Regions from separate parts of the Desulfosarcina variabilis str. Montpellier genome, predicted to be linked through region 1. Evidence: riboswitches for the same ligand, from Rfam matches in the RefSeq annotation. Region 1 holds a riboswitch; each other region holds the start of a gene.
What was found. A riboswitch is a leader RNA that binds a small molecule or an ion and turns the genes downstream of it on or off. The one in region 1 is predicted to bind cobalamin.
Positions count from the first base shown of each region.

Region 1 (7,991 bases):
CAATTTCAGTTTGAGCTAAAGTCCGAAATAACGGGTCTGGACCTGTTGCTCATTTTCATAGCCTATTTGTAAGCCCCCATGAAGCCAAACCGTATAAGGAGCATTCTATGAAGGCGTTGGAGTATGCGTTGATTTATCTCGTTCCCGTCAGTGTGATCATCGGGTTGATGTCCGGCAACCTGTTTATCTTTTTAACGCCTTTGCTTGTTTTTGGCCTGGTTCCCCTGTTGGACCTGGCCTTTGCCAAGGATATCGACAATCCAACGGCCGACCAGGCACAGGCCCTTTCCGGCAACTTGATCTATCGCCTTGTTTTCTGGGGGTGTGTTCCCCTTCAGGTGGTCATGGTCGTGTGGGGCGCATCGGTGGCAACCGAGTGGTCCCTGTCTGTGGAGGAACTGATTGGGTTTACCCTGTCCATGGGCATCAGTTCAGCGGTCATGGGCCTTACCGTGGCCCATGAATTGGCCCATCGGGAAAAAGGCAGTCTTGAATACCTGCTCTCGAAAATCGTGCTGGCCACCGTCCTTTACGCCCACTGGGGCATGGACCATGTGATCGGCCACCACCAGGATTTAGGGACCCCCAAGGATCCATCCACAGCCAAAATGGGCGAATCGCTGTACCATTTCCTGCCCCGATCGATTTCCGGCGGGTTCAACCGCATATGGAGCATTGAAGCCGCACGCCAGGAACAAAAGCGGCGTCCCGTATGGAATCTTAACAATCCCATGGTTACGGTTTTGCTTGGGCAGGTGGTCTTGCTGATCGGAATTGCCCTGGCCTTTGGTGCGCCGGGCTTTTTCTACTTCGTTTTCCAGGCCATGATCGCCGTGTGCCTGCTTGAGACGGTCAATTATATCGGCCATTACGGCCTGGCCCGCGAAATCGCGTCCGACGGTAGATATGAAGACGTCGCTTTTCACCACAGCTGGAATGCCGGAGGCCGCCTGACCAGTCGATTTCTTTTCAACCTTGGGCGCCATTCGGATCACTATGCCCATCCGGGCCGGCATTACCAATTATTGCACCACCACGCGCACAGTCCCCAATTGCCCGCTGGTTATCCCGCCATGGTATTGCTGGCCCTGGTTCCACCGCTGTGGCGCTCGACAATGGACAACCGGGCCAGTAATTCATCCATTCAAAGGCTTCTGGCCCGGCCTGAAGACTGAAACATTGACAAAAGCAATCAATTTTGCTTATAGCCTTCTCGGCTGACAGGTGCGGGGCCGATTGTCAAATGCGGCCCCGTTAAAAGGAAAGATGGTGAAAAGCCATCGCATACCAGCCATTGCTGTGATCGGGAACGAGGTGCCGCTTTGCGCAATTGTTTAAAAAAACATTGCCAGGCCACTGTCGACAGGGTGTCGATGGGAAGGCGCGGCCAGTAGGAACAGCCCCCCATTTATCACCGATGAATGGGAGGGTATGTGTTTTTTGCTTGATTGTTAAACACAATCCCTTTTACCAATGCCCGTAAGCCAGAAAGCCTGCCTGTCCATTGCCTGGCAACATGCGTGTTATCATCGTATCACTGTATGCCGCCCCACGGATACCCGCTGGAAGCTGTCCGTATCGATTTCGTCCGGCCGTTCAGACGAAGGGATACAGGATTGGTTCAAAGCGGGTTTTTAATTGATACGCCCAGCATCGTCCCGTCTCCTCACCTGTCCGGCTCTTAAATTCGATTGACCCTAAATGGAGTAAAAAAGAGCATGCATACGGACAAATCCTTTGGCGAGTTGATCACCCACCTGATCGCCCGGAAGGACATGACCCGGGATGAATCCCGCAGGGCGTTCACCTTTATCCTGGAAGACAAAACCACGGCCATGCAGCAGGGTGCATTTTTGGCGGCCCTTACTGCCAAGGGGGAAACCGAAGCCGAAGTGGCCGGCGCCTGGGAAGCGATCTATGCACTGGACACGGTCAAAGTTTCGGCATCCGGCATGCCCCTGATGGAAAACAGCGGCACCGGCATGGACGCGTTTAACACCTTTAACATCAGCACGGCCGCCGCCATTGTGGCCGCATCCGCCGGCGTGCCCATGGCGCGTCACGGCGCCCGGGCCATCACCTCGGTCTGCGGCACCGTGGACATGGCCGAATCCCTGGGCGTGGACGTGGAATGCAACGCCGAGCTGGTGGCCCACAGCATTGCAGAAGCCGGCATCGGCCTGTTCAATGGAATGAGTCCGGCCATTCATCCCATGGCCCTGGGCCGTATTCTGTCCCAGATTCATTTTGGTTCCACCCTGAACATCGCCGCGTCCCTGGCCAATCCGGCCATGCCCCGCCACGGCGTACGGGGCGTTTATGCCCGGGAAATGATTGGGCCGGTGATCCGGGTCATGAAAGCAATCGGTTATCAACGCGCTCTGGTTTACCACGGCGCTGTTGACGGAACCGACAAGGGGATGGACGAGGCCTCGGTATGCGGCCCCACCTGGTGCGCTGAATTAGCGGAAGACGGCAGTATTCGCGAGTATCAATTAACGCCCGCCGAGCTGGGCATCGCGCGCCATGCGCCGGGCGATCTGGCGCCGGAAAGCGATCCGCAGCAGGAAACCAGGCGTTTCGTGGCCTTGATCCGGGGGCGGGAAAACGGCACCGGTGCCCGCCGCCAGGCTTTGGTCCTCAACACGGCCCTGATTCTGAATGTGGCCGGCAAGGCGGCATCGATTGATGAAGGTATGGTCATGGCCGGCAACGCCATCGATGACGGCCAGGCCTTTGCCACGCTCAAACGCTGGGTCAAGGCCCAGAATCGTCAACCGGAAGCGGGCCTGGCAACGCTTGGGCAACTAACCGACTGAAGAAGGAAAAAAGCGCCAATGGATCTGTTAATCATCAAATGCGGCGACGACTATATCCGCATCAAGGAAGACGCATTTTTTACCGTGGGCCTGGACAAGGCCAGTGTTTTTCCAATGCATCAGCTGGATCAAGTCAGGGATCGGTTAAAACAGGTTCAGTCCGGCGGATTTGTCCAGGCGGCCATCTATCGCTTGACCCTGACCGAACGACCCTTTGAGGAGGCAGGCGCATGCAATTAATACTCAGAGGATTGAAACAGATCCATATGGGTCCGGCAAAGGAGCTGGAATCTGTAGCCGGCATGACCCGCCTCAGGGTCCAATACTGCGGTATCTGCCGCACGGATGCCAAAATGTGGAACGAGGGTCACCGGGACCTGATTTTTCCGCGGGTTCCCGGCCATGAACTGATTGGCCAGGATGCCAAGGGCAATCGTTTTACGGTCTGGCCCGGCCGCGCCTGCGGCCATTGCCGGTACTGCACATCCGGCCGTGAAAATTTATGTGAATCCATGCAGATCATGGGCTTTCATTTTGACGGCGGGTTCAGTGACCACGTGCTGGCGCCGACGCAAAGCCTGATTGCGGTGCCAGGCGATATGGCCCCGCACCTGGTCTGTTTTGCGGAACCGGTCGGCTGCACGATCAACGCCATAGACAAGCTGGATATACGGACCGGCGAGCGGGTGATCATCTACGGCGGCGGCAGTGTCGGGTTGATTGCCGCCCTGGTGGTTCAATCCCGCGGCGGCATTCCCCTGGTCATCGAAAAAAACGCCCAAAAAATCGCCAAGGCCGAACCGTTTTTGAAAACCTGCCGGATCGACTGCCACAGGGAAACCCATCAGAGCGAATTCGATGCGGCCATCAATGCCTGTCCGGATCCCATTGCCTTCAGTCAAAGCGTTGTCAAGCTGGCCAAAGGCGGACGCCTGGCCTTTTTCAGTGGATTGGGCAAAAACCAGTCCATTGAAACCAACCTGCTCAATCTGATCCACTATCGGGAAGCATCCCTGTTTGGCGCCTACGGCCTGACCCGGCAGAACATGACTGCAGCTCTGTCCATCATCCAGTCCCATCAACCCGCCTTTGAGCACTTGGTTGAAGCCATCGTGGTACCGGCCCGGATAGGTGATATGCTGCCCCGGGTCCTGGCCGGCGAGGTGTTGAAAGTGATTCTGGATTTTACCGGAACCGCCCATCAGCCCGCAACAACCGTCCGGCCATCGCCGACAGCCGCCCCGCCATCGGATATTGGAGCCGGCCCTTCCTCCACGTCCGGCCTTTTTCGGCAAATCGGCGAGGCTGTCACAGCTGTTGAAAAAACCCTGCTGCCGGCCATCCAGCACAAGATGGACAACAAGACCAAGCCCCTTGGCGCATTGGGACGGCTGGAGGCACTGGCCATCCAAATCTGCCGGATTCAGCAAACCCTCTTACCGCGGGTGGACAACAAATTTGTGTTTGTCTTTGCCGCCGATCACGGCATCACCGAAGAAGGCGTATCGGCCTACCCGTCCGAAGTCACCGGGCAAATGGTCACCAATTTTCTGAACGGCGGTGCCGCCATCAACGTGCTGTGTCGCCATCATGGGATTGACCTGCGCATTGTGGACATGGGCGTGAGCACCCCAATCGATCCCCATCCGCTTCTGATCGACAAAAAAGTGCGCCCCGGAACACGGAATTTCGCCTTGGCGCCGGCCATGACCGATGCCGAAGCCATCCAGGCCCTCGAGGCTGGGATGACCTGTTTTTTGGATGCCCATACCCGGCAGCCACTGGATATTATCGGCCTGGGCGAGATGGGGATCGGCAATACCACCGCCGCATCGGCCATCATCAGCGCGGCAACCCATATTGCGCCTGAACAGGCCACCGGACGCGGCACGGGTGTGGATGATGCAGGCATGCGCCATAAGATCAAGGTCATTAGAAAGGTACTTGATTTCCAGCAGCCGGTTCCCACCGATGGTATGGACATCCTGTGCAAAGTGGGTGGATTCGAGATTGCCGGGATGGCCGGCGCAACCCTGGCCGCAGCGTCCAAGGGCGTTGCCGTCGTCCTCGACGGCGTCATTTCCACTGCCGCCGGTCTGATTGCCTATCTGATCAAGCCTGAAGTAAAAGATTATCTGATCAGCGGCCACCGGTCCGTGGAAACCGCCCAGGCCGCAGCGCTAAAAATGATGGGGCTCACCCCGGTGGTGGATCTGGACATGCGGTTGGGTGAAGGGACCGGCGCGGCCTTGACCATGGATATTGTCGATGCCGCCTGCCGGGTCATGCGCGAAATGGCTTCCTTTGATGAGGCCGGGGTGTCTAAACAAAAAGAATAAGGCGTTTAACCTCACGTTTCAGACGGTTTCGTAAAAAGTTCGAGATCAAGGCTTGTGGATTCCGAGGAATGAGGCGTACACAAAAGTACTCCGCAGTGACGAGGGATACGCATAACGCCGATATCGGGCTTTTTACGGAACCGTCAAAAAAACAACCGTAGTCCGGCACATAGAGCATTAGACCCGCCATCCTCGGCCATGGTGCCGAATCCATCGGAACGATGGTGCAGGCGCAACAGAAATTCCCAGGCAGCTGTTGGTTTTGCAAAGGTCAGTTCACCGAACCAGTAGATCAACCAACGGCTGCTTTCATCATTGGTTTCAAGCTCAATTTCAGGGATTTGGGTGGCATAGGAAAGTCCGATGCCGTAGGCGAAACTCGTTGCCAACCAATGATCCCAGGGAAACCGGTGCCAGCGTAGTCCAAAAAGGGGCAGATTGAATTCCCAATGGTCCTGATCACCGATGTATTTGCCCACCTGAGCCTCAATTTCAAGGGAGAGCCGGCCGGACCAGAATTTTGCAAATCTACTGGTGCCGGCAACCACGAAGAGGGCGGCATCGGCAAATTCAGCGCCCGGAAATATGGACCGCTCCCACGTTTCCTTGGTCAACTGCCCTCCGTAAACCGCCAGCCCCCACTCCTGCGCCGCGGTGGATTCAATCCCCACGCCCGAAACAACGACCCAAAGGGCCACACAAAGGAAACGATGGCATGTCTTTTCAAGCATGTTAAAGGATTATCATCAAACCGGGCGCCAGGCAAGCTTCAGGACTCGTCACGGCCAGGGTAACCGCATTTGGAATTTCTCTTCTATTTTTTCTGAATGCCCGGATTTGCCCGCTGTTTTTGAGTCTGAAAAGGGCGGTTTAAGAAACCCAAGGTCAGCTTTCAGCAATCAGCCGTTAGGCCTGTTTTTTCTTTGATGACATGGTGATACCTGGTTGAAGCCCATTCACGGCATTGTGGTTATCACGGCCACCGTAGGGGCAACCCCCCGTGGTTGCCCTTTACCCCTCCCATTTATTTTGTTAGCCGATCCACACAACAAGATGATGGCCCGACTTCAAAACCAGGGCAGGCACAGGGGCCTGAAAAAACAGGGCAGGCACAGGGGCCTGAAAAAACAGGGCAGGCACAGAGGCCTGCCCCTACGACCCGATCGACCGCATATTTTTAATCATTTTAATTCGTTATAAAAATCTGGATTTTTAGCCTATTTTTACTACCATGTGAGTCGGCATGAATTATTATAAATGCGGTTACCCTGCTCGTCACGGCAGGGTAATGGCATCGGTTAATTTGCTAATCGCTAACATCGAACGGCTAATCGCTCAATTTCCGATTGACAAAACCGGGGTCGATGGCTTACAAGGAAATACGACTGAGCGTTCGCTCGGATTTTTCATTTGTATTGAAGAATTTCAATTAATTTTCTACGATTTGGATATGCCGCAAAAGAAACAAACAAACAAGGAAATTCCGACCCTGGTCAAAAACCAGGCATTGGTGGAGCAACGGCGTCGCCAGATCGTGGATGCCGCCGTCACCCTTTTTATCCAGAATGGATTCCATAAAACCACCACCCGCCAGATTGCCCAGGCCGCCGGTATTTCCATTGGCTCGCTGTACGAATACATCGCCACCAAAGATGATGTGCTCTATCTGGTGTGCGATGCCATTCACGCGGAAATCGAGCAAGGCGTGGCCGACGCACTGGAACGGGCCAAACGGGGCAAGAACCCGCTGGCCGAGGTGATCCGCGAATATTTCATGGTCTGCCATCGCATGAACGACCATATCCTTTTGATTTACCAGGAAACCCAATCATTGCCCAACAAATGGCGGCGCATCGTGCTGGAAAACGAAATCCGCATCACCGGCATTTTCACCAGTGTTCTGGCCAAACTCATGACATCCGGAGATATGCCGCGGATTTCCCCGCAGCAGCTCGACCTGATGGCCCACAACATCTCCGTTTTGGGCCACATGTGGACCTTCCGGCGCTGGTTCCTGGCCAATCACTATGCCATTGAGGAGTATATCGATTATCAGACCCGCAACATTCTGGGGATGTGCCATGAGAATGCATCTTAATTGGCTTTTTAGAATTTAACGATGTTTGCATTGAAAATGTTAAGATATTGTTTCCCGGCCTTTTCCGGGTAACCCCAACGTGTTCATTGACGCTGCGGCCTGAGTCATGCAGCCGTTACAATCAGCAACTTTCCATGCTTGTCCGGACTGACCCCATCGGTCTGATCACGGAAAAAAGGAAAGTCACCCGCTCGACGGCACGCAATCACCAGGACCAGCCACAGGAGGACGCATGAACGACACCATCCAGGTTTATCGGCCAGCCAACAATGTGCGGGTCGTGACGGCAACATCCCTTTTTGACGGCCACGACGCCTCGATCAATATCTTTCGCCGTATTTTACAGAGCACCGGCGCAGAAGTGATCCATCTGGGCCACAATCGCTCGGTCAAGGAAATCGTGGATGCCGCCATCGAAGAAGATGCCCAAGGGATCGCCGTTTCCAGCTATCAAGGCGGCCATATCGAGTTTTTCAAGTATATGGTGGATCTGCTTAAAGAGGGCGGCGCGCCGCATATCAAAGTGTTTGGCGGCGGCGGCGGCGTAATCGTGCCCGAAGAGATCAAGGAGCTGGAAAAATACGGGGTGGCCAAGATCTACGCCCCGGAAGACGGCGCCCGCATGGGGCTGCAGGGCATCATCAACCACATGGTCGAGTTGATGGACTTTCCCCGGGCCAACCAGAGCGCCCCGGATCTGTCGGATCTGACATCCGACAATAAACTCATGGTGGC
Region 1 is NZ_CP159846.1:7,944,379-7,952,369, forward strand. Features, by position in the region: gene Dvar_RS35980 (alkane 1-monooxygenase) at 108-1,175, shown strand; cobalamin riboswitch at 1,206-1,516, shown strand; gene trpD (anthranilate phosphoribosyltransferase) at 1,719-2,819, shown strand; gene Dvar_RS35990 (hypothetical protein) at 2,838-3,059, shown strand; gene cobT (nicotinate-nucleotide--dimethylbenzimidazole phosphoribosyltransferase) at 3,050-5,158, shown strand; gene Dvar_RS36000 (hypothetical protein) at 5,302-5,889, opposite strand; gene Dvar_RS36005 (TetR/AcrR family transcriptional regulator) at 6,609-7,256, shown strand; gene icmF (fused isobutyryl-CoA mutase/GTPase IcmF) at 7,489-7,991, shown strand, end outside.

Region 2 (7,991 bases), 2.3 Mb from region 1:
GTTGCCCCGTAAGGCAGCGATCTGAATGTCCGACCGGTGATGCAGCAACTGGGCCGACCGGCGCAGACTACTGGTGCCAATGCGGGCACCGTGCACAAGCTTCTCGAAAGGCAGGCCACTTTTTGTGATCAGCACATCACGCGGTTCCTCGCGCTCCGGCACCGCGCCAATGCAAAGCCCCTCGGGAATTTCGGCAGGCATATCCTTCATGCTGTGAACCGCTATATCGATGCGTCCATCCAGCAGTGCCTCTTCGATTTCCTTGACAAAAAGCCCCTTACCGCCGACCTTGGCCAGAGGAACATCCAGAATTTTGTCCCCCTTTGTTTTGATGATGGCAAGATCAACGGTGTATTCAGGATTCGTCCGGGTGATGGCGTCTTTGACCCAGTTGGCCTGCCAGAGGGCCAGTTGGCTCCCCCGCGTGCCAATGGTGATTTTGCTCGTCGCCATCAGCTGCCGCATCCGGCACAGCTGGTGGCACTGCAGCCCGCGCAGGATGATGTGCCGGCGGACTTTCCTACCGTTTCACCCCCTTGACCCTTGCTGACAAACCCGCAGGTAGACATGAGCCGGCAGACCGTATCGGCCTTGCAGGCGGGGCACTGGTGGGGTTCACTGCCCCCCAGTACCAGGTATTCAAAATCGTGACCGCATCCGTTACAATGATATTCGTAGATGGGCATGGGGGCTCTTGCTCCTTATTCGTTGTTATTCACAAATTTTTTCAGACCATAAATGGCCCGCCACCCTTTGGTAAGATAGCTCGTTCTGCCAAAGGTATTACATTAAGCATCAACAGGCAAAAAGCAACCTTCTGGGATATGGTTTGCCACAGGCAGGAACGCTCAGCCAAAGTGGCTGACCGGATGATGGGGACGGTCCTTTTTCAGGACGCCTTGGCAGCCAACAATCGGTCTTGCGTTTCCTCAACCCGGGAATGGCTGTCATGGCCGCACTTAACGGCGGCTTCAAAGGATGACAACGCGTCTTCCAGCTTTCCCTGGCTCAGGTAGGCTTCGCCCAACCGGTGCCGATAGTGTCCATTGTCCGGGTCCAGGCGGACACTTTGCTGGCAAAGCACCACGGCCACATCCAGACTTTCTTTCCGTTTGGTGTAAAGCCGACCCAGGGTGGACAGGGATAGCGTATCCTCAGGGTTTATTTTCACGGCGCTCTTGTAGGCCTGGATAGCCTCTTTGGTCAACCCCAATTTGTCTAAACAGGTACCAAGGTTCCGAAACGCTGCCCCTGAGCGGTTATTGGCACGACTGGCGGCTTCCAGAAACGGACGGGCATTGCCGGCTTGATCCATTTCCATGTAGATCTGGCCGATATGAAAGACCACCTCGAAAACATCCGGCTCACGTGCATTGGCTTCCAACAGACAGGTCAGGGCCTGACCGTTTTCCCCTTTGAGCAACAGGATGTACCCTTTGTTGTAAATCGCCATGACATCTTCGGACAGCCCATGGGCTTTTTCAAAAGCGGCAAGGGCCCTGTCATAGTCTTCTAAAACGCCATAACAGACGCCCAGGCTGTTATGCAGGTTGGCGTTGGCCGGATCGATCAACAGGCCGTTTTTAAATTCATCGATGGCCCCTTCAATGTCGCCTGTCTGGTAACGGCGGTCGCCGCTGATGTTCAGGCTCACCGCATCGAAAAGGGTGATGGTGCCGGGACCGAAAAATGCGCTATGGTCAAGGGCTTTCTCAGCATTTTCAAGTGTTTGGCGGCGGGTGTAATGTAGCGTCGGGTAAACGGACATACCGATGGTGATATCGATGTTGCCGGTCTTTTTGCCCGACTGCAGTAACGTTTCGGCAAGCGCCTGCGCGTCCTTTTCGTTCAGGCCTGCCATTGCACAGGCAAAACGATCCGGCCCCATACGCCCCCAGATACCCTTGCCAGCGCTGGGGTGGGTGACGATGGAAACAATGGGATCGGCTACCATTGTTTCTTGTTGATCATTTATTGATTCTTCCGAGCTAGATTTTTCCGTCAGGGGCGGTTCAATGTGGATCGCGATCACGCCCAGGCTGGTTGCAGATGCCATTTGGGTCTCGATGGCCTTTTCCAGGCCTTGACGATCCAAAAGATCGGGAAGGTCGGCCGTCAGTGCGGCAGGATGGGGCCCGGGCTCTCCTTCATGGATAATATCATCAGTGTGGGAGACAAGAAAATCCCGGGTTGCACTTCGATTGTGGAACAAATCCGGAACGAATTTCACCATCGATTCACCTTTTAGAGGCCTTGTCAGCCAGCATTCTGGCAAAGGCCTTTTCTATCATTTCCAACTCTTCTTCCTGCAGGGTTCGGGGATCCATGATGAACCGATCGTTTTCGATGCGGCCAATCACAGGCGGTGTGTGCCGGCGCATCCACAGTTCAACGCCATTGGCCGACATGCCATCGACCGACACCCCGATACAGCGACTGGGCAGGTTTAACAGGGGCAGGGACCCGCCCCCGGCCTTGGAGGCCAAATCCATGGCGTCGACCCGCAGTCTGCCGTCGGCCAGTTTTTCAAGGCGGGACTTTAGATCGGCGGCACGGGACGCGATCGCGGCCAGGGGCATGGTCAGCATGCGCAAGGTGGGAATTTGCTGCACGGCCTTGGACTCGTCCCGGTACAATTGAAGGGTCCCTTCCAGGGCGGCCAGGGTCATTTTGTCGATCCGCACGGCCCGGGTGAGTGGATTGGCCTTGATGCGGTCGATGTGCGTTTTGCCGCCCAGGATGATCCCCGCCTGGGGGCCGCCCAAAAGTTTATCACCGCTGAAGGTCACCACATCCACCCCAGCGTCCAAAGACGCCTGAACCGTTGGTTCCCGGGTCAACCCGTATTGGGAAAAGTCAACCAGAGTCCCGCTGCCCAGGTCTTCCATCACCGGCAGTTGATGACGGCGTCCGATGGCCACCAACTCATTCAGGCCAACCGCTGCCGTAAACCCCACGATGCTGTAATTGCTGGTATGCGCTTTGAACAGCAGGCCGGTTTGTTCGTTGACGGCGTTCTCATAGTCGCGCGCATGGGTGCGATTGGTCGTTCCCACCTCTTTCAGTATGGCCCCACTTTTGGCCATCACGTCCGGGATGCGAAAGGCACCGCCGATTTCGACCAGTTCGCCGCGCGAAACAATGACTTCGCGCCCGTTAGCCAGCGTGTCCAGACAGAGCAGTACTGCCGCGGCATTGTTGTTGACCACCATGGCAGCCCGGGCGCCGCTTAATTCGCACAAAATATCTTCGACGGCGCTGTAGCGGGAGCCCCGCCGCCCCGCCTTGAGATCGAATTCCAGGTTGGAATAGCGACTGGCGATGGTCGTCAGATTGTCCAGAACGGCCGGGGAGAGTAGCGATCGGCCCAGGTTGGTGTGTACCACCACACCCGTGGCATTGATGGTGCGTTTAAGGCGCAGCGCCATGGCCCGGGATGCATGATCGCAGACCTTTGCGACCAGGGCATCAAGGGCAAACATTGCTTCGTCAAGCGCTTTATCCGAGGCCATAATGATCTGGCGCAGAGCCTCTATCGTTTTTCGAATAGAGGGTATGAGAATTGTTTTGGGAATATTGTCAAATTGCTGGTTGTTGGTGCCGTATTCAAGAATACGGTCCACACCGGGCAGCCGCCTCAACTGAGCCTGTTTATTTTCATCCATTGTTTTCTTCTGATTTTTCCTCGACCGGTTCAAACACTTTATCGGGTATCAAGTCTACCAGGGACTGGAAATGGGCTGGGGCAAGACCGAGCGTCGCCAACCGTTCAATCAACCGTGCCGCGCCAATGCGCTCCAATTCAAGGCCAGTGTGAAAACGTGACATGAGAAGGTCCGCCAGATAGACGATGGTGGTCAACGGCCTGTCGTTGTGGCTTTTTTCGGGTTCATGATGGAACCGGATCACATCCACGAGCGCTGCGGGCAGCGACCATTTTTTGGCCAGCAGTCCTCCCACATGGGTGTGATCCAACCCCAAGATGTGTGTTTCGGCCTCAATCAGATCGGCGGATTTGTTTTGAAATTCACGGTACAACATGGGATACGCAGCGACAATATACTGATCCAGCACAACCTTGCCGATATCATGCAGCAAACCTGCGGTGTAAGCGATGGCCGGGGGGATATTTTTCGTCAGGCCAACAATTTTCTCGGCAATCATGGCGGTGCCGATGGCGTGGTGATACAGTCCGCCTTTGCACAGGCTGTACCCATTGCCGGACTGGTCATAATAGCTTTTTACAGCGGCCGATATAACCAGTTTGATGAAAAGCTCCTGGCCAAGGAAGACTATGGCGTGATCCAGGCTGACCACGTCGTGTCGTTTGGTGAATATCGCAGAATTGCAAAGCTGGATGGTTCTGGCGCTGATGACCTGGTCTTTTTTTACCTCTTCGGTAATTTTTTGGATATCATAATCGCCCTCTTTGATAATCCGCAGCACCTTCAAGGCCACTTGGGGAATGGGGCGAATGGATTCGATCGCGTGCTGAATCTCCGCCTTGGTTGGAGACGACTCAGGGGTTGACGGCCCAACCGCGTCGAACCCGGAAGGTTCGATACGGCACTGCCAGTGCAGCATATCCAGCTCAATGCTGCAGGTAAAAAAACCCCCGGTTTCCGATCGTTCTACCTTGATTCCCGCTTCATGCAGGGCAATATAGGCTTTTTCGGCCGTTCTGCCGCCAATGTCCAAATGAATGTCCTGGGGCGTCACCGGTCCTACCAGGGCACCCCCGGCCACAACGGCGTTCATGTTTGCCGGGGTGGCGCCCTGATCCATCAACTGCTTCAAAAACAACGGCATTCCAGTGGTGGCATATTTTTCAGGCTGGTCGGTGCTGCCGGTGCTGGCCGGTTCGGGGAGCAGCAGATGGAACAATCCGCCCACATCGGCAACTTTATCAAACACCGCCACGCCCACACAGGTCCCCAGAAATGCCTGCAACACACATTCCTGTTTCTTACCCACCTCAAAAGACCCGGATGCCACGAAAGATCGCGTCAATCGTCTCATTCACATGTGCCTTCGCTAAAAGTGAACTGCTAACATCTAAACATATCATTATTAAGGCGATATTTTCAACCATGGGTTGATTTTTTACGCCCTTTGGCATTGACATCGCATACGGTTATACCCTACAAGCGGACAATAAGGTGCGCTTGCGCTTAATAGGGAATCCCGTGAAAACCGGGAGCGGTCCCGCCGCTGTAACCCTCACCTTGTCATTCAGACCAGACGAGGAGCGTTGGGCCATAGGCCACTGTTTCCGGGTTGCCGGTGTGGGAAGGCGCTCAATGTTTAGGGGAAGCCAGAAGACCTGCCTTTTCATTTTACCGGAGAAACCTTCTTGGTAAAGGATTCCAGCCGGCGATAGCGTTGAGGGCCAAGAGACAGGGTGCAACCCTTCATACCAGGTATCAGGTTTGAAGGGTTTTTGTTTTATTAACTGGGGAAACCCGCAAGATTGATGACTGTTTCGTTTTTACCATGAATGAGGAACCCATCGCCAAACGGAGGCATCATAGCGGGCTTTTCTTCATATTGTTGGCCTTGGTGCTGTTGATCACGATCAGTCTGTCCGCCGGCATGGGCTACATGAAAATTCACTGGACGGTCGTTTTGCGCGTTGTGGGGGCGCACCTGACGGGAATTACGTCATGGACCGCCGATTTGGATGAGTTGATGCGGGTGATCATTATGGATGTCCGCTTGCCGAGAATATTGACCGCCGCGGCCGTGGGGGGCGGGTTGGCCTTGTGCGGGGTCGTTTTTCAGGGCATCCTGCTCAATCCTCTGGCCGATCCCTACACGCTGGGGGTATCCGCCGGTGCCGCCTTTGGCGCGGCCCTGGCGCTGCTGCTCAACCTGAGTGTGGCCGGGGCCTACAGCGTGCCCTGTTTTGCGTTTCTGGGCGCCACGGCCACGCTGATGCTGGTGATTTACCTCAGCTCGTCGGCCGGTGGGGCCAACGCCAACAACCTGATCCTTTCCGGGATTATTGTGGCGGCCATCCTCTCGGCGGGAATCAGTTTTTTGAAGTTTGTGGCCGACGAGCAGGTGGCGGTGATCATCTTCTGGTTGATGGGCAGCTTTGCATCCAAGACATGGACCGATGTGGGCCTGACCAGCGTGTTTTTGGCCGTTGGTGCAGGTGTGTTTCTTTTTTACGCAAAAGATTTGAATCTGCTTTGTCTGGGACGGCGCGCGGCCGCTTCGCTGGGCGTCGATGCCCGCCGAGTACCATGGATTTTGCTGATTTCGGCTTCCCTGGTGGCGGCCGGCTGCGTGGCCGTATCAGGCATTATCGGCTTTGTGGGACTCTTGGTGCCGCACATGATGCGGACGCTGGTGGGGCCGGACAACCGGCTGCTGCTGCCGTTTTCGATGTTGAGCGGAGCGATCCTGCTAACCTGGGCCGATACCATTACCCGGGCGGTGTTGCCCCACGAGATCCCCATTGGCGTGCTTACGGCACTGATCGGCGGTCCGTTTTTCTGTTATCTGTTCCGCAAGCGGCAGACCGGCGCCAGGGGATTTTAGACGTGAGTTTTTCACTCAAGGGGGTTGCCTTTGCCCATCCCGGCAAACCGGTGTTCAACCGTTTGGATCTGGACCTGCCTGCCGGACGGTTTACCGGCATCATCGGGCCCAACGGCTGTGGTAAGACGACGCTGCTGGATTTGATCTGTCGGCATCGGATTCCCCAGAATGGAAGTGTGCGGTATGCCGGCTGTTCCCTGGACCGATACGACCGCCGCACGTTGGCCAGAGAGATCGCCCTGGTTCCCCAGGATTACGGGATCAATTTCCCGTTTACGGTGGAAGAGATGGTTTTCATGGGACGCTATCCGCATATGCCTCGCTTCGGCGTGCCCTCAACGGACGACGTACAGCGGGTGCAGCAGGTGATGGCCGATTGCGATGTATTGACATTCAAGGATCGTCCTGTCACCGCCCTGAGTGGTGGGGAACGCCAGCGGGTGGTTTTTGCCCGGGCCCTGGCCCAGGATACGCCGGTGCTGATCCTGGATGAGGCGACCGCCAATCTGGACGTTTGCCATGCACTGACGTTGTTGGACCTTGTGGCCGACTTGGTCAGTGTTCAACAGCGCACGGTCATCGGCGTGTTCCAGGACCTGAATCTTGCCGCGGCCTACAGCCAGGAACTGATAATGCTCAGAGACGGGCGGGTCGTGGCCGCCGGTCCCACCGCAGATGTGCTGACACCGGCAAACCTGAAAACGGTGTTTGATATTGACGCCCGGGTGGCGGTGGATGATTTCACCGGCCGGTTGCAGGTCCGTTACAAAAGGGGGGGGAGGTGTTGAAACGGTATTTCTGGGGCGTTGGCATGGCCATATGGCTGTTGTGGTCAGGCGCATCCGTGATGGCCGATGGGCCTTTACTGGATGATGCGGTTCTGGCCCGGGCGCCGTTTGAACGCATTATTTCACTATACGGGGCGCATACGCAGAACCTGCTGCAGTTCGGTGCTGGCCAGCGGCTCATCGGAATTGACGGCCAATCGAAAACGATGCCAATGGCTGCGGGAAAGCCGGTATTTTCCTATCATGATGATCCGGAACGCTTTCTGGCTATGCGGCCGGACCTGGTGGTAATCCGGCCCATGATTGAGCGCGGGTATCCCCGGTTGGTAGCGCGCCTTGAAAAAAGCGGGATTGCGGTGGCCTCCATGCAGCCCACCAGTGTGGCGCATTTGGACGCCTATTGGCGATGTTTGGGGCAGCTTAGCGGACAGGCGGCCAGCGCCGAGGAGATGATCCGTCGATTTCATCAGGCCGTGGCGGATTTCAAGACACTATCCGGCCAGGTCAAGCATCGAAAGCGGGTGTATTTCGAGGCCATGCACAGTAAAATGAAAACCTTTGCGCCTACGGCCATGGCCGTTTTCACGCTGGAAACCGCCGGGGGCATCAATGTCGCGGCTGATGCACCGGTGCGGGAGAACAACAACATCGCCGTGT
Region 2 is NZ_CP159846.1:5,676,392-5,684,382, reverse strand. Features, by position in the region: gene hemC (hydroxymethylbilane synthase) at 1-453, opposite strand, end outside; gene Dvar_RS25615 (FmdB family zinc ribbon protein) at 453-686, opposite strand; gene Dvar_RS25610 (tetratricopeptide repeat protein) at 890-2,233, opposite strand; gene selA (L-seryl-tRNA(Sec) selenium transferase) at 2,238-3,665, opposite strand; gene Dvar_RS25600 (HDOD domain-containing protein) at 3,658-5,019, opposite strand; cobalamin riboswitch at 5,141-5,346, shown strand; gene Dvar_RS25595 (FecCD family ABC transporter permease) at 5,494-6,546, shown strand; gene Dvar_RS25590 (ABC transporter ATP-binding protein) at 6,549-7,334, shown strand; gene Dvar_RS25585 (ABC transporter substrate-binding protein) at 7,328-7,991, shown strand, end outside.
Region 2: it holds a riboswitch for cobalamin, as region 1 does, so the genes downstream of both, Dvar_RS25595 (FecCD family ABC transporter permease) here and trpD (anthranilate phosphoribosyltransferase) in region 1, are expected to answer to the same signal.

Region 3 (7,991 bases), 290 kb from region 1:
GGTGACCTTAAAAAATAAAGAAAAAATGACAAAGACAAAAATCCAAATGTCAATTGAAGGATGCAGATATGATGTCAGATTCTGGGGACTGCTGGCAATAGCTGCCTATGGTTTATATACAAAGGAAATCATGGATATAATCCAACAGGTTTATGCGGACGAGTTAATCGCCCCCGGGATGGTCCATTACAGTGATTTCGAAGAAGCCTTGGAACGGGATAAAGATAATTGCCTTGAAAAATTGAAATTCGACATGGAACGAAAACAAGCTAAGGCTTTAAAAAAGAAAAACCGTCGTTAGTTAACCGCAATAAGTTGCTCTGCCATTTTTTTCTGATTCGGGTACAGATCAGGTGGCACGTTTGGTTTGCCAAGTTTTTTCATAACAATATATCTGGCACAATTTGTGTTGTCCCCCAGGCAAAATTTTTTCTTAAACATATCAGCGGTACCAGGCTTGTTGGCCATCTTGTCGTTAAAAAATGGGCATGTTGGTAAACATTCACATTCTGCCATAGTGATCACCTTTTTAATTTTTTGAGTTTATATCAAATTCGGCATAATCAATTCTGCTATCGCTCAATTCCAAAAAAACTTGATTAAAAATACTGCTAATATTCATCTAATAAATTGAGTTGCTTCTTGATAATTTTGGTCAATAATGATTGGGGCCTTGTATATGCGGCAAGCTCGACAATCGCCCAGCTTAGTTTAACAATAGAGCGTCGGTAAAGGGATAGGGAGGTAAGCGTTAAGGAAAAGGTCCCGCTCGACAAAATCTGGTGTGAATAAAGGAGATAAGCACAAGTGAACTATGGATTATTTGGGTGTATCACCATCACTATCTACTGAATCAATTTTGAAGCAAGATCCAGCTCTTCTTTCATTGTTAGATCTTCTTTCAGGGATGTGTATATCGTATAGATATTGCCGTCTTTCAAGATTTATCCTTCGATCTTTTTTATAAGGATCTTCAACAAACATAATTTTCTTATTTTCTTGAGGGATCAATGGAAAATCTATATTTTTTGAGATCATCATAAATTGCTCAAAGTTTATTGTTTTTTTTATTTTTTTTTCTCGATGCCCCTGCAAGTCCAAAAAGTCCAATACCTAACAGTAACAAGCTGCTTTGCTCATTGATTATTAAATTAAATGCAGAACGATCATGATAATCGTTTTCACTTTGAATTACGATATAAGGAAGCTCATTTTTAATATAGAAAGGGATATGAATAGGAACTGAAGCAAAAACCATGCAAAATCAATATATAGTTGTCGTCTTAGAGACAAGGCCTACATATTGTGTGTTTTCTACAATCAATAAGAAATGAAAGTAATAATTATTATGAAAGAAATTTCACATGGTGAAAAACTTGACTTACTTACGCCCAGGATCAGCCATGTGAAAATCGGTCGGCCCAGGCCACCTCATTGGGATCCATTTCTTTGCAACAACGTGGCAAAATCGATATTATCCTGAAATCGCTTTTGGCGGGTCCGATGGGTATCCAGGGCAACGTGGCAAACCGCGCCCGATCCGGCCACCCGCTCTTGCCAGCGTTGATGTCCATCGGGAGGCAGCCAGATGCCTGCCATGCTGGGCGTAGCGCAGGCTACGGCCAGGTGTTCGATGGTACGCACACCAGCCTGCAACCGTTTGTTTTCATCCAGGCTTTCGCCAAAGGTGACCATCAGATCGCAGCCCTGTTTGGCGGCCGCCACTGCATTCTCGGGGTGGGATAACAGGTCGAGGGTAACCGGTTTCAGTCGGGCCGAACCAAAATCGATCCACGAGAAATCGGCGGCCTGCCCGCCGGTGGAGGAGACCAGAGGCCAGTGCTGGGTGTCGGCATCGGCCGGGAAAGCAAAACAATCATATTCATTGGATTCCCGGCGGCAGGTGATTACGCCTGCCTGGTATTTAGCGGCAATCTCAGCGATACGCGTCAGTGCCTCATCCGCATAGGCAAACCGGGGCAAAAGAAACAATCCGGGCGGGGCGTTTTTATCATCCAGACTGCGCAGCAAGGCATCGATGGGATGCTCGTCCGCTTCGGGCACGACGCCATAAACATCCAGGATGTCAGGCGACGGCAGGTTTAAAAACGTGGTCAGGTTCTGGATGGGACGCAGGTTCAGATAACAATTGTTATACTGGTCAGGACATCTGCTGGCCATGCACTGCCGACGCATCGTATCGTCCAGGCGGCCCTTTTCCGTCAATGGCAAATCCACAGTATAGATTTGCGAGTCAGCATGGCTCGCATCCAACAGGATCCCGCCGTTGGGATCAACGGCGCATGAAGCGGCCTGACGACAATCCATGGTTCGATCGATGCCGGTACGATTGCAGGCCGCCAGATAAATGCCGTTTTCTATGGCCCGGGCGCGCCACAGTTCCCTGGGATCTAGTCCTGTTGGTGGCCAGTTGGCCGGCACCAGCAGTAAATCCACACCCCGCAGGGCGGTAACACGTGGCATCAGGCCGTAATAGGAGTCTGAGCAGATCAAAAGGCCGACGCGTCCCCAAGCCGTTTCAAAAGTATTGTCCTGCCGGGCATCTCCCGGGCAGGCCCAACGGCTTTCGGCGTTGATTTTATCATAACGGCAGGCCACCTTGCCGGTGGGCTCGACCACTACGGCACTGTTGTGAAAAATACCGGTCTGGGGCTCCTCAAGGGCCAAACCGACGCACACATAAACGCCATACAAGCGAGCAAGCTCGCCCACGGCAGTAACGGTCGGTCCGTCAATGGTTTCCACAAGCGGTGCGATGGCCTCACGGCTGTCAAAGGAATAACCGGGCAAGGCCATTTCAGGCGCAACGATCAGTTCTGCACCCGCCCCGGCCGCACGGCTAATCATATCCAACAGGGCCTGACGGTTTTCATCCACCTTCCCATAGGCAATGGCGGCATGCAGCAGAGCAATTCTCAAAGTTTTACTCATCTTAATCTCACAGCATTATGGTTTTTTGTTGCTTGTCCAAGGTTTGTGGTTTCCGGCTCTTTAATTTTTCATTCTCCATTTTCCATTATCAATTGTTCTGTATACCGTGCAAATGAGGTCCGCATTAATCTTACGGTTATAATACAGCCGGCTGGGGCAGTCGCCAGGGCACACCGCCGCAATGTCGCAACTGTTACAGGATACCCCCAAAGGCTTGAATTCCCGAAGCGATGTGAGGCGGTCGTATTGCGGCTGCCAGATGGTACCGGCGGAAAAGGTCTCATCCCCCAGGGTCTGCCCGCAAGGGTAAAGCCCTCCGTCCGGATCAACAGCCAGGCTTTCTCCCCGACAGGCATGGCAAAAAACAGGTTTTTTCTTGGTTTTTCCAACGATCAAATCCTGTTCGCGCAAACGGATAGGCAATGACCTGCAACGGTTAACATCCGCCAACACGTCCAGCATGCGGAAAAGCCCCTTTTCAAGGGTTGATGCATCCGCCGGTGCCACAGCACCGAACGCGCCGGCGCGCCCTTTTCCCACCAACAGATCCAGCCCGATGCCCCGGGCACAGCCAAATCCTGCCAGGGTCAGCACCAACCGGTCCAGCGCGTCAGCATTGGTCTGGGTAACCACCGTGGTCACCCGGAAAGGGATACCGGCGGCTTCCAACATCTGCAACCCGCGCAGGGTCTCGGCAGCCATACCGCGTTGCTGTTGATGAATTGCGGGCGGCCCGTCCAAGCTGACCCCCACCTGCACATCATGGGTTTTGAAAAGCCTTAAAAGATCCGGTGTCAGGCAAGTGGCGTTGGTCTGGATGCCCAGGCTACGGCAGCGTCCGGTATCGTACGCCAGGACAAGCGCTTTTTCTATAGATTCCGCCACCAGGGTTGGTTCACCACCAGTCAGCTGAAGATGAAACGGCTCTTTTTGGGACGCTACCTCCTGGATCGCCTGCGCTATTACCGCTTCGGGCATATCCACGGTTTTGCCGTTCCCCTCGCCGTTGTAGCAGTAAACGCAACGCAGGTTGCAGCGACTGGTGAGTGAAAGAATTAGATACCGGATGGCCATAATAGATTCGTAGTAAAAAATAGACAAAAAAACGGATCGATAAATCGATCCGCGTCGGCCCTGCTCTTCCGCGAAATGGTTGGGGTATAAACGATTGCCTCGTCGTCACCCGAAGCGCCAATTGCACATCAACGTGTTACGATTCAGGCAGGTCTTCTGACTTTCGGATCATCCTACCGGCGGCCCCTTCCCATCTCACTTATTCTTTTTAGAGACAGTGGTAAATATGGCAGCCTTCGTCACCGATTACAGCGGCGGGCCCGTCACCGAGTTTCACGGTGTTCCCTTTTCATCACGGTGGTTGGGTCTTTTATCTATCCCAACCTCGTCAAACCCGAATCTGATTGTGGTTAGCTGATATGCATAGCTGGAGAAAGGCGGATTGTCAACACCGGTGTGATGATTCTTGGAAAGGTTTTGAAAATGCCTGGATTAAGCCCGCCAGCAAAAAAAAACGGCTCGAACACGGCAAATAAAGAATATTTAATTAACCGTGTTGAGCCGTTTTCCGATTATAAGCGGTTTGTCGGCTTAGGCCTCTACGGCCACCAGAGAAACCCCCAATTTCTTTTCCGTATCCTGAACTTTCTGCAGTTCATCGGCACTCAGGGCCGACGGTTTCAACGCATGACAGCTGAAGGCCAGAAGGGTTTTTCCCAGATCCTTTTCAAGATCGTTAATTGTCTTCAAAACAGCGGCATCGATATTATTGGTAAGTGAGCAGATCATAATGTCCTCCTTTGATTGAAAGCGGTAGAATTGCCAGTTAATCGTCGATGATTGGCAATTGGCCAGAGACCTTGACTGATGGATAATTTATACAAACAAGGCGGCAAACAGACAATCCCTGAAGAATGACGGTCTACTGACGGGCAAAAACCGTCACTGTGTCAGGTTCATCAGAAAGGATTGCAAATTCGTGGCGGTGTTGCTGAGGCTCAGTTTTTTACGCAGGTTGCGCCGGTGAAAATTCACCGTGGTGATCTCAAGATGGAGTTGGGCGGCGATTTCTTTGGTGCTCAGCCCCTCCCGGATTAAAGAGGCGACTTCGATCTCCTGGGGCGTCAACACGGATTCAAGGGTGGACAGCCGTCTTAAAAACGGCCGGGTCAATTCAGCCAAGCGTTTGTCCAGGCTGGCGATCAACGCCTGGGCCGGCCCTTGCAGTTTCATCTTGGTTAGCCGAGCGAGCACCGGGCGAATCAGCCGATGCAGGTTATCAATCACGTCGGCTTCCATATCCTGCCGATGCGCTTCCGTTCTCTGTAAAAGGACTTTCAGGGCCGTGTTGGCCTCTTCGAGCTTTTTCTTTTCCTGATGCAAGGCTTCCTTGCTGTCGCGCAGCCAGTTTTCCGTCTGTCTGAGGGCCGTGATATTCTCATGGCTGACGACAATGCGCATGGGGCCCGGTCCTCTGGCCCGGGTCACCCGCATGTAAAACCAACGCTGCTCGTCAGGTGAGTGACAGGGATAATCCAGGACAAACTCCTCCAAGCCGCCGGCGATTACATCACGAATGCCCTTGGCCACATTCGACTCCCCCCCCTCTTCGGCAGCGGCACTATCGCAAATTTCAAGATAGTTGAGGTTTTTTGTTTCCGGCCGCATGCGCAACTGATTCTGGTGGGCAAATCGTTTCCAGGCCCGGTTGGTTTCCAGAATAAAGCCGTTCTCGTCCAAAATAGCCACATGCGCGGACAACGAATCAAGGATTGTCCGGGCAAGTAGATTGTCGTTTTGCATTAACAAATCTTTTGAGTACTGGCTTTTCGCTTTTTTTCTGCGGCTTTTCAAGGCCGCCGGTCTGGGCGATAGCTTCGCCATGGTCGTGTCTCCATCGATCAATGTGCACGTTTTTCCAATAACCAAAAAGGATCATATTTCAGTTGACAAGTCAAAAGCATTCTTATTATGGAACAATGTTCATTTTAGGCATGTTTTGCAAACTCTCGTTCAAATTCGACAATAACCGAAATATATGCCGATGTGGAGGTTATTGGCAGTGAGGATATCGCCAATTCTTCCAGCAACAACGTACTGGATCTGCTGCGGGGAATTCCCGGCATGGACAACCGGGGGCAGACCGGGCCGGGAGGATGGTTCTCCACGGACATCCGGGGCATGGGCAGCAGCAGGAGGTGTTGAGGATGGAAACCGACGGTTTCGAAACCGGCTTCAAGGGCAGGTTGACCTCATGGTTGTCCTTCAACATCAACTACACCTACACCCATTCGATTGAAAAGGGCGCCGGCCGTCTGCCGGATGTTCCCCTGCATCAGGCCAATTTCAGCCTGGGAACCAATAACGATATCGGAAAATATCTTTGCCTGTATACCGCCCTTAATGCCAGGTACAGTGGGGAAACCACCTACGTCGACAGCATGACCGGCACAACCATAGAGGAGCTGGACGATTTCACGGTCATGGATCTTGTCCTGCGCCTCTCGATACTGGAAAAACACATCGTTAAATTCGCCATGTACAATATCCTCGACGAAGAATACCAGGTGCACGGATCCAACCTTGGCCCGGAGCGGTATTATTGGGTTGGGGTGGAGGCCACATTTTAGCGCCCCTCCATATTGCGTAGGGGCGGACCTATGTGTCCGCCCTTGCCCTATGTGTCCGCCCTTGCCCTATGTGTCCACCCTTGCCCTATGTGTCCGCCCTGATATCACCGCCAACATCCACCCCCATAAACCACGGCAAACAGGGTGGATAAAGAGGGCAAGGACAGACGCATAAACGGGCAGACACATAGGTCTGCCCGTACAGGGAACGAATTGTGCGCAATGATGATGGATTACATACGCGCCGCTGCGCCTTTCCGTTATTATTCGACCAGGCTTTCGAGACGGTTGATCAGCTGTTCGAGAACTTTGAAGCCAGCTTCAACGGGCTCTGTCGAAAGCATATCGACACCTCCGATAGCCAATGCTTCCAGAGGGTAAACATAGTTTCCCAGACTCAGGAATTTCAGATAGTTGTCCACTGCGCCGTCTTTGCCTTCGAGAATTGTGAAACACAGCGCGTGCGCGGCGGAAATTCCTGTGGCGTACTGGAACGTGTAGAACGGCTCATAGAGATGTCCGAATGTGGCCCAGGTGATGGATGTTCTCTTTTCATCATCTTTAAGCGTATCGCCGTAACCTTCCGCATAAAACCCTTTCATAATCTCCTGCAGGATATCGGCATTTAGGGGGGCACCCGTTTCGAGCCGTCTGTAAACTTCAAACTCAAACCTTGCCAGTGTGGGCATAATGAAGAAATACCTGTGCAGGTTGTCCATGGCCTCCTGTATGACCGCAAGCTGAAAATCCCTGTCAGCGCGGGTTTTGAACAGATAATCGCGCACCATGGCCTGATTGAAGTTGGACGCCACTTCGGCAACGAACATGGCGTAATGGGAATCGGAATAACTCTGGTTCTCATGCGTCAGGTAGGAATGCATGGAATGTCCCAGCTCATGGGCCAGTGTGCTAACCTCGGACAGCGTATTGTCATAACTGAGCATAATGCAGGGGTAGGTATCGTATGTCCCATGGGAGAACGCTCCCTGAGCCTTTCCCTTATTTCTGGCATAATCGACCCACCGGTCTTCCAGACAGCCCTTTCGGATCGAATCGACGTATTTGTTACCGAGAGGCGTCATCCCCTTACTGATCAGATCAACCGCTTCTTTGAAAGAATATTCGGGCTGCTTCTTTGTCAAAGGCGCCCATATATCGTAGGGCCGCATCTCATCCAGCTTCAAAAGTCTGCTTTTTACATCCCAGTAGCGGTGCCAAATGGGCAGTTTGTTTTTAAACGTTTCAGTCAGATTGTGAAAAACTTCCGTGGGAATGTTATAGGGAGCCAGTTTGTACTGGAGAACCGAATCGTACCCTCTGATTTTTGCCAGGGTAACTGCCTGTTTGGCTGCAGTCAGGTAATTCCCCGCATAAGTATGGCGGAGACCGAGATAG
Region 3 is NZ_CP159846.1:8,232,551-8,240,541, forward strand. Features, by position in the region: gene Dvar_RS37215 (DUF1186 domain-containing protein) at 1-301, shown strand, start outside; gene Dvar_RS37220 (hypothetical protein) at 298-516, opposite strand; gene Dvar_RS37225 (hypothetical protein) at 820-1,041, opposite strand; gene Dvar_RS37230 (hypothetical protein) at 1,049-1,258, opposite strand; gene Dvar_RS37235 (carbon-nitrogen hydrolase family protein) at 1,432-2,952, opposite strand; gene Dvar_RS37240 (radical SAM protein) at 3,013-4,026, opposite strand; cobalamin riboswitch at 4,155-4,379, opposite strand; gene Dvar_RS37245 (hypothetical protein) at 4,558-4,755, opposite strand; gene Dvar_RS37250 (LuxR C-terminal-related transcriptional regulator) at 4,909-5,850, opposite strand; gene Dvar_RS37255 (TonB-dependent receptor plug domain-containing protein) at 6,001-6,171, shown strand; gene Dvar_RS37260 (hypothetical protein) at 6,174-6,596, shown strand; gene pepF (oligoendopeptidase F) at 6,860-7,991, opposite strand, start outside.
Region 3: it holds a riboswitch for cobalamin, as region 1 does, so the genes downstream of both, Dvar_RS37240 (radical SAM protein) here and trpD (anthranilate phosphoribosyltransferase) in region 1, are expected to answer to the same signal.